DNA from 2 places in the Pseudarthrobacter sp. SL88 genome. Region 2 is predicted to be linked to the other one. Evidence: predicted binding sites of a transcription regulator. Region 2 holds the regulator's gene; the other holds the start of a gene.

Region 1 (4,415 bases), 140 kb from region 2:
GCCCTCTTCGTAGCCGACGTATCCGGGAGGGGCGCCCACCAGGCGTGATACGGAGTGCTTCTCGCCGTACTCGGACATGTCGATGCGCACCATGGCACGCTCGTCATCGAACAGGAAGTCCGCCAGGGCCTTGGCCAGCTCGGTCTTGCCCACGCCGGTGGGACCCAGGAACAGGAAGGAACCGGTGGGCCGGTTGGGATCGCTGATCCCGGCACGCGCACGGCGAACGGCATCCGATACGGCAGCGACGGCCTTGGCCTGCCCGATCAGCCGCCGGCCCAGCTCCTCCTCCATGTGCAGCAGCTTCTGGCTCTCGCCCTGCAGCATGCGCCCGGCGGGGATGCCGGTCCAGGCGGAGATGACCTCGGCGATGTCATCGGCGGTCACCTGTTCGGCCACCATCTGGGATGACTTGTCTGTCACGGCAGCCTCGGCCTCGGCTGCGGCGGTGAGCTCGCGTTCCAGGGCGGGAATCTCGCCGTACAGCACGCGGGAGGCGGTTTCGAGGTCTCCTTCGCGGGCGGCCTTCTCATACGCGCCGCGCAATTCGTCCAGCTTGGCCTTCAGGTCGCCCACCCGGTTGAGGCCGGCTTTCTCGGCCTCCCAGCGGGCATTGAGCCCGTTGAGTTCCTCCTCGCGGTCAGCCTTGTCAGCCCGCAGCGCGGCGAGCCGCTCCACGGAGGCGGCATCCTTCTCGTCCTGAAGGGCCAATTCCTCCATGGTGAGCCGGTCCACCAGCCGCTGGAGCTGGTCGATCTCCTCCGGAGCGGAATCGATCTCCATGCGCAGCCGGGACGCGGCCTCGTCCACGAGGTCAATGGCCTTGTCCGGAAGCTGCCGCCCGGAGATGTAGCGGTTGGAGAGGGTGGCGGCGGCCACGAGTGCGGAGTCCGCGATGGCGACCTTGTGGTGCGCCTCGTAGCGTTCCTTCAGGCCACGGAGGATGCCGATGGTGTCCTCGACGCTGGGCTCCCCCACATAGACCTGCTGGAAGCGGCGTTCCAGGGCGGGATCCTTTTCGATGTTCTCGCGGTATTCATCCAGGGTGGTGGCGCCGATCAGCCGGAGCTCCCCGCGGGCCAGCATGGGCTTGAGCATGTTGCCGGCATCCATGGAGGAGTCGCCGGTAGCGCCCGCGCCCACCACGGTGTGGATCTCATCGATGAAGGTGACGATCTGGCCTTCGGAATTCTTGATCTCCTCGAGCACGGCCTTGAGCCGCTCCTCGAATTCGCCGCGGTACTTGGCGCCGGCCACCATGGACGCCAGGTCCAGGGCGATCAGGGTCTTGCCGCGGAGGCTTTCGGGGACGTCGCCGGCCACGATGCGCTGGGCAAGTCCTTCCACAACGGCGGTCTTGCCCACGCCGGGCTCGCCGATGATCACCGGGTTGTTCTTGGTGCGGCGGCTCAGCACCTGGACGATGCGGCGGATTTCCGTGTCGCGCCCGATCACCGGGTCCAGCTTGCCGGAGCGGGCCATGGCCGTGAGGTCGGTGCCGAACTTTTCCAACGACTGGAAGGTGTTCTCCGGGTCCGGGCTGGTGACCTTGCGGTCGCCGCGGACGCCGGGCAGGGCGGCCACCAGGGCTTCGTGGGAGGCGCCGGCTTCGCGGAGGAGGCGCCCGACGGCGTCACTTCCGGAAGAGAGTCCCAGCAGCAGGACTTCGGTTGACACGAAGGTGTCGCCGAGGCGCTCGGCCTCCTCCTTCGCACTCTGGATGGCCTGCAGTGCAGTGCGGGAAAGCTGGGCCTGCTGGGAAGATCCACCCGAAGCCGAAGGAAGGGACTTGATGGCGCTGCTGGCGTGGACACTGACTGCGTCCGGTTCTGCGCCGGTGGCGCGGAGCAGCGCCACGGCCACACCCTCGCGCTGGTCCATCAGCGCTTTGAGGATATGGGCGGGTTCCACCTGCGGGTTACCGGCCGTTGAGGCGTTCATGGCGGCAGCCGAAAGAGCCTCCTGGCTCTTGGTGGTGAATTTGACGTCCAAAGAGGGCTCCTTTCAGGGGCGTTTTCTTTAGGTTGAGTGTACTACGCTCAACTTTGAAAAACGCAGTCCTTTGGCCCTGTTTTCCCACAGCGAACCTTCGGCGCTTCCCGGCGGGACATGCAAAACCGGCGGGCGGCTCCCCCAACAAGCCATCCGCCGGACGGCCGGTTCCCGCGGCATCCCCCGGGAACCGGCACCGCCCGCCCCCCTACCGGGACGGGCGGAAGTCGCGAAGACCGGAACTCAGGAGGCACCCACCCCTGAGACGCTGGTGATCCAGCTGAGGTTGCGGGACACGGACGCATGGTCGTTGTAGTACCTGGTGAAGCTGGACGGGTTGGGGCTGGGCAGGATGCTTGACGTCGACAGGACACCTACCAGCTTGCCGCTGACGATGAGCGGGCCGCCGGAGTCGCCACCCAGGGTGTGCCCGCTTTGGGACTGCGTCCGGACGGAGGCTCCGCCGTAGGTGTCCGTGCCCTGGCCGGCCACGGTGACGTCCGCCGCCTTGAGGTTGTAGGACATGGTGCCCGCGCCCTCGGTCTGGTCGCCCCAGCCGTACACCTTGGCCGGAGCCCCAATGGCGGGGAATGAGCTGGAGAGCCCTACGTAGGAGCCGTAATGGGGGGTGGACAGTTTCAGCAGCAGGACATCCCCGGTGCTGGAGGCATAGCGGCCGGCCACGGTCTTCACGGTGCCGCCGGCCTCCAGGTAGGTGGACCCCAGCCGGACAGACTGCAGGGAGGCCGAATTGCAGTGCTTGGCCGTGATCACCCAGCTGGCCGAGATTTGGCTGCCGGTGCATCCTACGTTGGTACCGGTGGCATCGAAGGAGATCTGCGCTGCATAGGGGGCTGCGGAAATGGTGGTGGTGCTGCCGCCGGCAATGTCGGGGCTTGCCGTGTCACCGCCCGTTGCGGGTGCGGCCTGTGCGGGCAGCGGGCCCATGAGCGCAGCAGTCGCGGCAACGGCGGCAAGGATTCTGGCGATTTTCACAGCGGTGGCTCCTTCGCAAGGGACCCCGCACCGCTGCCGGTTGAGGCGCGGACGGGGTCGGTTCCGGTTGATGGGCGGAGGCGATGGCCTGCCGCCCATCCGAACGGTACCGGAACATTGTTAAGCTTGTCACTGACTTTGACAAAACGTGTAAATGAGTTTGTAAATCAAGTCGCGTAGATGGAAACCGCAGCGGACTTGATCACGAAGTGGGCCCGGATCCCGGGGGCCAGGCCCAGCTCTGCCGAGGCTGCGGGAGTGATGTCCGCGGCCAGGCCGCCTCCCCGCACCCGGATCTGGTCTCCATGGGGCTCCAGCTCGGTGACCTGCACGGGGAAGGAATTGCGGGGGCTTCCGTGTGCGTCCGTCAGGAACACGGACACGGCCGACGGCGGAAACACGGCCGCGCCAAGCAGCCCGGCGGCGCCTGCCTGGCCCGCTTCGCCCGGTTCCTCCAGGTGCCCGGCGATCTCCAGGTCAGGAGCGATGCCCTGCCCGCCGGCTGTCCGGATTCCGGAAGCCGTCAGCGTGCCTGTGACGAAGTTGAGCCCGGCCAGGCCGGCTGCGAACGGGTTGCGCGGCCGTTCCAGCACTTGGCGGGTGGGTCCGTCCTCCGCGATGCGCCCATTCTCAAGGACCACCACACGGTCCGCCAGCACCAGCGCATCCAGAACGTCGTGGGTGACGATGATGGCCGGCCGGTCCGCGAGCACCCGTTTCAGCAGCCGCCGCAGCAGCGGAGCCGAATGGATGTCCAGGGCCGCCATGGGCTCGTCCAGCAGGAGGAGGCCCGGGTCCGCAGCGAGGGCACGGGCCACGGCGACGCGCTGCGCCTGGCCGCCGGACAGCCCGGCTGGGCGGCGGCCGGCCAGGGCTTCAGCCTCCACTTCGGCCAGCCACTGCAGGGCGCGTTCCTTTGCCTTGCGTGGGGGGACGCCGGCGCTCCGGGGCCCGAAGGCCACATTGTCCGCCGCCGTGAGGTGCGGAAAGAGCAGGGGTTCCTGGGCCAGGAGTGCGGTTCCGCGGCCGTGCGGCGGCGTCCACTGATGGATCCCGGATCCCAGGTGGAACAGCGTCCGGCCATTGAGCTCGGCCCTCCCGGTGTCCGGCCGGACCAGGCCCGCGATGGTGGACAGCAAGGTGGATTTGCCCGCGCCGTTGGGCCCCATCACCGCCACGGTTTCGGTGGGCCCCAGCGCGAGGGACACGTCGAAATCCCGCTGGGCCACGGCAGCCTGGAACGAAAAGCTCACCGGACCCTCCCGCCCGCGGCACCCGCCGTCGTCGGGCGCCGGGAAGAACCGCCCCATGGTGCCGGACCTTGGCGCTGCAGTCCGCCGGGGCGGCCGTAGGCAAGTGCCACCACCGCTACCGCGACAGCCACCAGGACGAGTGACAGGGCGACGGCGGCGTCAGGATCGGTTTCG
Region 2 (4,415 bases):
TGCCACCGGTGCCGCGGGTGCTGAAGGCGCAGCAGCGGGCGATGGCGCCAAGGCCGACGAAGACATCGTCGACGCCGAGATCATCGACGAAGACGAAGCGAAGAAGTAAGCCATGCCCCATCACGGTAACGAGGAAGAGCACAGCTCACCCGCGAACCACGAGGGTAAGGGCAACAGCCAGGAACCGGTCATCCGGGACAACCGCAAGGTTGACCCGGTGACCGGGCAGGCCCGGCACCCTGAAGGCGAGCAGGCCGGTTCCGCGCAGGATTCCGACGGCGACGCGCTGGCCCAGGCCGAGGAGATCCTCAACGGCGTCGAGGTGCCCGCGGAGGAATCCGTGGCCCAGGGTGTTCCCGCAGGGTCCGCCAACGCTGAGGCAGCCGAGCTGAAGAACGACCTCCTTCGCCTGCAGGCTGAGTACGTCAACTACCGCAAGCGCGTGGAACGCGACCGCGCCGTGGCAGGGGAGATGGCCGTCATCGGCGTCCTGAACTCCCTGCTCCCGGTCCTGGACGACGTCGACGCCGCACGGCAGCACGGCGACCTCACCGATGGCCCCTTCGCCGCGATCGCCGCCAAGCTGGAGAACGCGCTGAAGACCTACGGCCTGGTCCGCATCGACGAAACCGGCGTGGAGTTCGACCCCACGGTCCACGAGGCCCTGATCCAGCAGCCCGGCGAAGACATCGAGGTTGACACCGTCAGCCAGGTGCTCCGCTCCGGCTACAAGTCAGGCGACCGCGTGCTCCGCGCAGCACAGGTCATCGTCGCTGTACCTGCGTAGCATTACCCCGGTGGTTGGGCTTGTCGAAACCCAGGTTTCGGCAAGCCCAGCCACCGACCCGTAACTTTTGAAAGGAAACGCCATTGGCTAGCCAGGATTGGGTGGACAAGGACTTTTACAAGATCCTTGGTGTTGCCAAGGACGCTTCCGATGCCGATATCAAGAAGGCTTACCGGAAGCTGGCACGGCAGTTCCATCCGGACACCAACTCCGGCGATGCTGCTGCCGAGAAGAAGTTCAAGGACGTCTCCGAGGCCTACTCGGTGCTCTCCGATGCCGACGAGCGCCAGCAGTACGATGCCATCCGCGCCATGGGCGGCGGCGCCCGGTTCGCTCCCGGCGGCGGTGCCGCAGGCGGCAACGGCGGGTTCGAGGACCTCTTCGGCGGCCTGTTCACCGGCAATACAGGGCGGCACGCGGGCGGCTTCAACCCGTCCGCCGGCAATATCCCGCCCGAGTTCGCGGACCTGTTCGGCGGCGGATTCGGCGGCTCGCCCGGGTTCCAGCGGACACCCCAGAAGGGCGCGGACCGCACCGCATCCACCAGCATCTCGTTCTCCGGTGCCATCCGCGGCACCACCATCGGCCTGCGCGAACCCAATGGCGAAGTCATCGATGTTCGCGTCCCCGCCGGCATCAAGGACGGCCAGAAGGTCCGTGTGCGCGGCAAGGGCCAGCCCGGCCAGGCCGGCAATGGCGACCTGGTGGTTGCCGTCTCGGTTAAGCCGCACGAGTTCTACACGCGCGACGGCGACAACCTCCGCATCCACGTCCCGGTCACCTTCCCCGAGGCTGCCCTGGGCGGTGACATCGAGGTGCCCACCATCGACGGCGAGAAGGTGCGGGTCCGTGTTCCGGCCGGCACGCCGTCGGGCCGTACCCTGCGGGTGAAGGGCAAAGGTGTGAAGACCTCCAAGGCGACGGGTGACCTCCTGGTGACCATCGACGTCGCGGTTCCCAAGAACCTGAACAAGGAGGCCGAGGCCGCCGTGAAGGCTTTCGCCGAGGCCACGGCCGGCGCTGACGTCCGAGAGGGCCTGGCCGCCAAGGCCCGGCTGTAGCGGAGGAGGTGTGCCGTGGACATCAACGCTGACCAGCCCATCTTCGTGATTTCCGTGGCGGCTGAGCTGGCTGACATGCACCCCCAGACGCTCCGCCAGTACGACCGCCTGGGCATCGTCAAACCCAGCCGTGCCCCCGGGAAATCCCGGCGGTACTCGCAGCGGGACGTCAACATGCTCCGCGAAGTGCAGCGGTTGTCCCAGGAAGGCGTCTCCCTCGAAGGGATCAAACGCATCCTGGAACTCGAAAACCAGGTGTCTGCCCTGCAGCGGCGCGTGCTGGAACTGACCGAGGAACTGGGGCGGCGCCCGCAGGCATTCGACTCCCGCATCTTTGCCGCGGGCGCGGCCGGCGACGTCGTGAGCCTGGCCCGCGGCCAGCGCCCCCGTCCCCGGTCGCAGGCCGTCGTGCTGTGGCGGCCCCGCGCCATCGGGCAGTAGCGGCAGCAGCCGGCCGGTGAGTAACCGGCGCCTGGCCGCTTGGCGAAAATAGAGTACCCACTACTCGTGCAGCCCCGTCCAAGGAAACCTTCAATGGAACCACTGCTGTTGCAGCAGTGGTTCCATTCGTTTCTGGGGGTTATTCCATGTTTGGTTCTCTTTTCTTGGCCCGGTCATGAGCCCGGGAATGGAAGCAGTGTCGTCCTTCAGCGCTTCGGTGCCCGGACAGACCCTGCTGGCCATCGGGCAAACAGTCGTGGTGGTGTGCGTCTGCTTCGACATGGTCCGGGCAACGTCCGTTCCGCGGTCGCACCGGCGCTACGTGGCCAGCACCGTCTTCCGGACCCTGGCCATCCCGGCGGTCATCGCCGATGCCCTGACGGTCCTGGTGGCCATCGTGGTGTCGTCGTGGATCGATGTGGTGATGGGCATGTTCGTGCTCACCGCCATCATCTTCCGGTTCCACAGCGGCAAGGACGAGGACAACTGGTGGCAGGGCAAGGGCAGGAAGCTCGCCCGTTGGGCCCGCCGCCACCTGTCCGGCCGCACGTCGGTGGCTTCTGCCATGGGGTGAGCCGGAGTCCTCAGCCGTTGAGACTCAGCCGTTGATGACCTGCGGGATGCCCAGGGCCTTAAGGCCTTCGGCGCCGAATTCCAGGCCGTAGCCTGACTGCTTGGCCCCGCCGAATGGAATCCGCGGATCGACGGCACCGTGCCGGTTGATCCAAACGGTGCCTGCTTCCAGCCGGGCGGCCACCGCACGGGCGGCCGCGGGGTCGGAGGACCACACCGAGGCGCCCAGGCCGACGTCGAGGGCGTTGGCCATCTCCACAGCTTCGTCGATGGTGCTGTAGCGGATGATCGGCAGTGCGGGGCCGAACTGTTCCTCGGCCACGAGTGGGTTGCCGTTGCCAATGTCCGCCACCAGCGTCGTGGGGTAGAAGTAGCCGGGCTGGCTGGAGTCCGGGTTCCCGCCGAGGAGGACGCGCGCTCCCGAAGCCCTGGCCGCCTCCACGAGGTTCGCGACGACGTCGTACTGCGCCTTGTTCTGCAGCGGGCCGAGGACGTTGTTCTCGTCCAGGCCGTTGCCCATCGGCATGGCCTTCGCGACGCCGGCGAGTGCCTCGCAGACGGCGTCGTAGATGGAGTCGTGGACGTAGAGGCGCTTGAGGGCGGCGCAGGTCTGGCCGGTGTTGATGAAGGCGCCCCAGAAGAGGTCCTGGGCGATCGCCCGGGGATCGGTGCCGGGCAGGACGATGCCGGCGTCGTTGCCGCCGAGCTCGAGCGTGAGGCGTTTGACGGTGTCCGCCGACGAGCGGATGATCGCCTTGCCTGTGGCGGTGGACCCGGTGAACATGACCTTGCCAACCGCCCCGTGCGACGCCAGAGCTTCGCCCACGTCCCGGCCGCCGGACACGACGGTCAGCAGCCCTTCGGGAAGTTCTTCGTTGAGCACCTTGGCCAGGGCCAGGACCGATAGGGGCGTGTACTCGGAAGGCTTGACCACCACGGTGTTGCCCATGCGGAGGGCGGGGGCGATCTGCCAGGTGGTGATCATCATGGGCCAGTTCCACGGCCCGATCGCGCCCACGACGCCGATGGGCCGGTAGTGGAGTTCGGCGCGGGTTTCGCCGTCGTCCACCAAGGTTTCGGGGGCCAGGGGAGTGCCGGCCGCAGCGCGGAGCCAGGCCGCGCAGGCGCCGACCTCGAAGCGGGCGTTGGGCCCGTTGAGGGGCTTGCCCTGCTCGCGGGAGAGCAGTTGGGCGAGCTCCTCGGCTGAGCGTTCGACGGCGTCGGCAGCCCTGAGGAGGATTGCGGACCGGGCGTCGTGGCCCAGGGCAGCCCACGCCGGCTGCGCGGCGGCGGCCGCAGTGATGGCCACTTCCAGGTCCGCCACACTGTGCACCGGAGCCTCGCCCAGAGCCGCGCCGGTTGCGGGATCCAGGATGGTCCGGCCGGTGCCGGGGGCGGGTGAGATGGCGGCCAGAAGCGCATCATAGGTTTCCACGGGTACTCCACTTCGAGTAGGCAAGGACGCCAGCCGGCGGCTGGACGGGCTACTTCCCAGTGTGGTTGAGCGCGGGGCGCGCCCCTTGTGTTGTGGCGCAGGACTGTTGACCTTGAGG

Evidence for each region. Region 2 encodes HspR, which represses chaperone genes until heat shock. Its sites were predicted from a motif close to AAGTTGAGTCNNNNNGACTCAACTT; they were not measured.
Region 1: a site for HspR is predicted at 2,022-2,046, ahead of clpB (ATP-dependent chaperone ClpB). Genes of this name have one in related genera too.

What each region holds. Positions count from the first base shown of each region.
Region 1 is NZ_JAPPRD010000001.1:245,647-250,061, reverse strand. It holds gene clpB (ATP-dependent chaperone ClpB) at 1-1,992, opposite strand, end outside; gene OVA06_RS01055 (S1 family peptidase) at 2,236-2,988, opposite strand; gene OVA06_RS01050 (sulfate/molybdate ABC transporter ATP-binding protein) at 3,156-4,241, opposite strand; gene OVA06_RS01045 (ABC transporter permease) at 4,238-4,415, opposite strand, start outside.
Region 2 is NZ_JAPPRD010000001.1:105,956-110,370, forward strand. It holds gene dnaK (molecular chaperone DnaK) at 1-109, shown strand, start outside; gene OVA06_RS00450 (nucleotide exchange factor GrpE) at 113-787, shown strand; gene OVA06_RS00455 (DnaJ C-terminal domain-containing protein) at 871-1,848, shown strand; gene OVA06_RS00460 (heat shock protein transcriptional repressor HspR) at 1,864-2,289, shown strand; gene OVA06_RS00465 (hypothetical protein) at 2,465-2,863, shown strand; gene OVA06_RS00470 (aldehyde dehydrogenase family protein) at 2,888-4,297, opposite strand.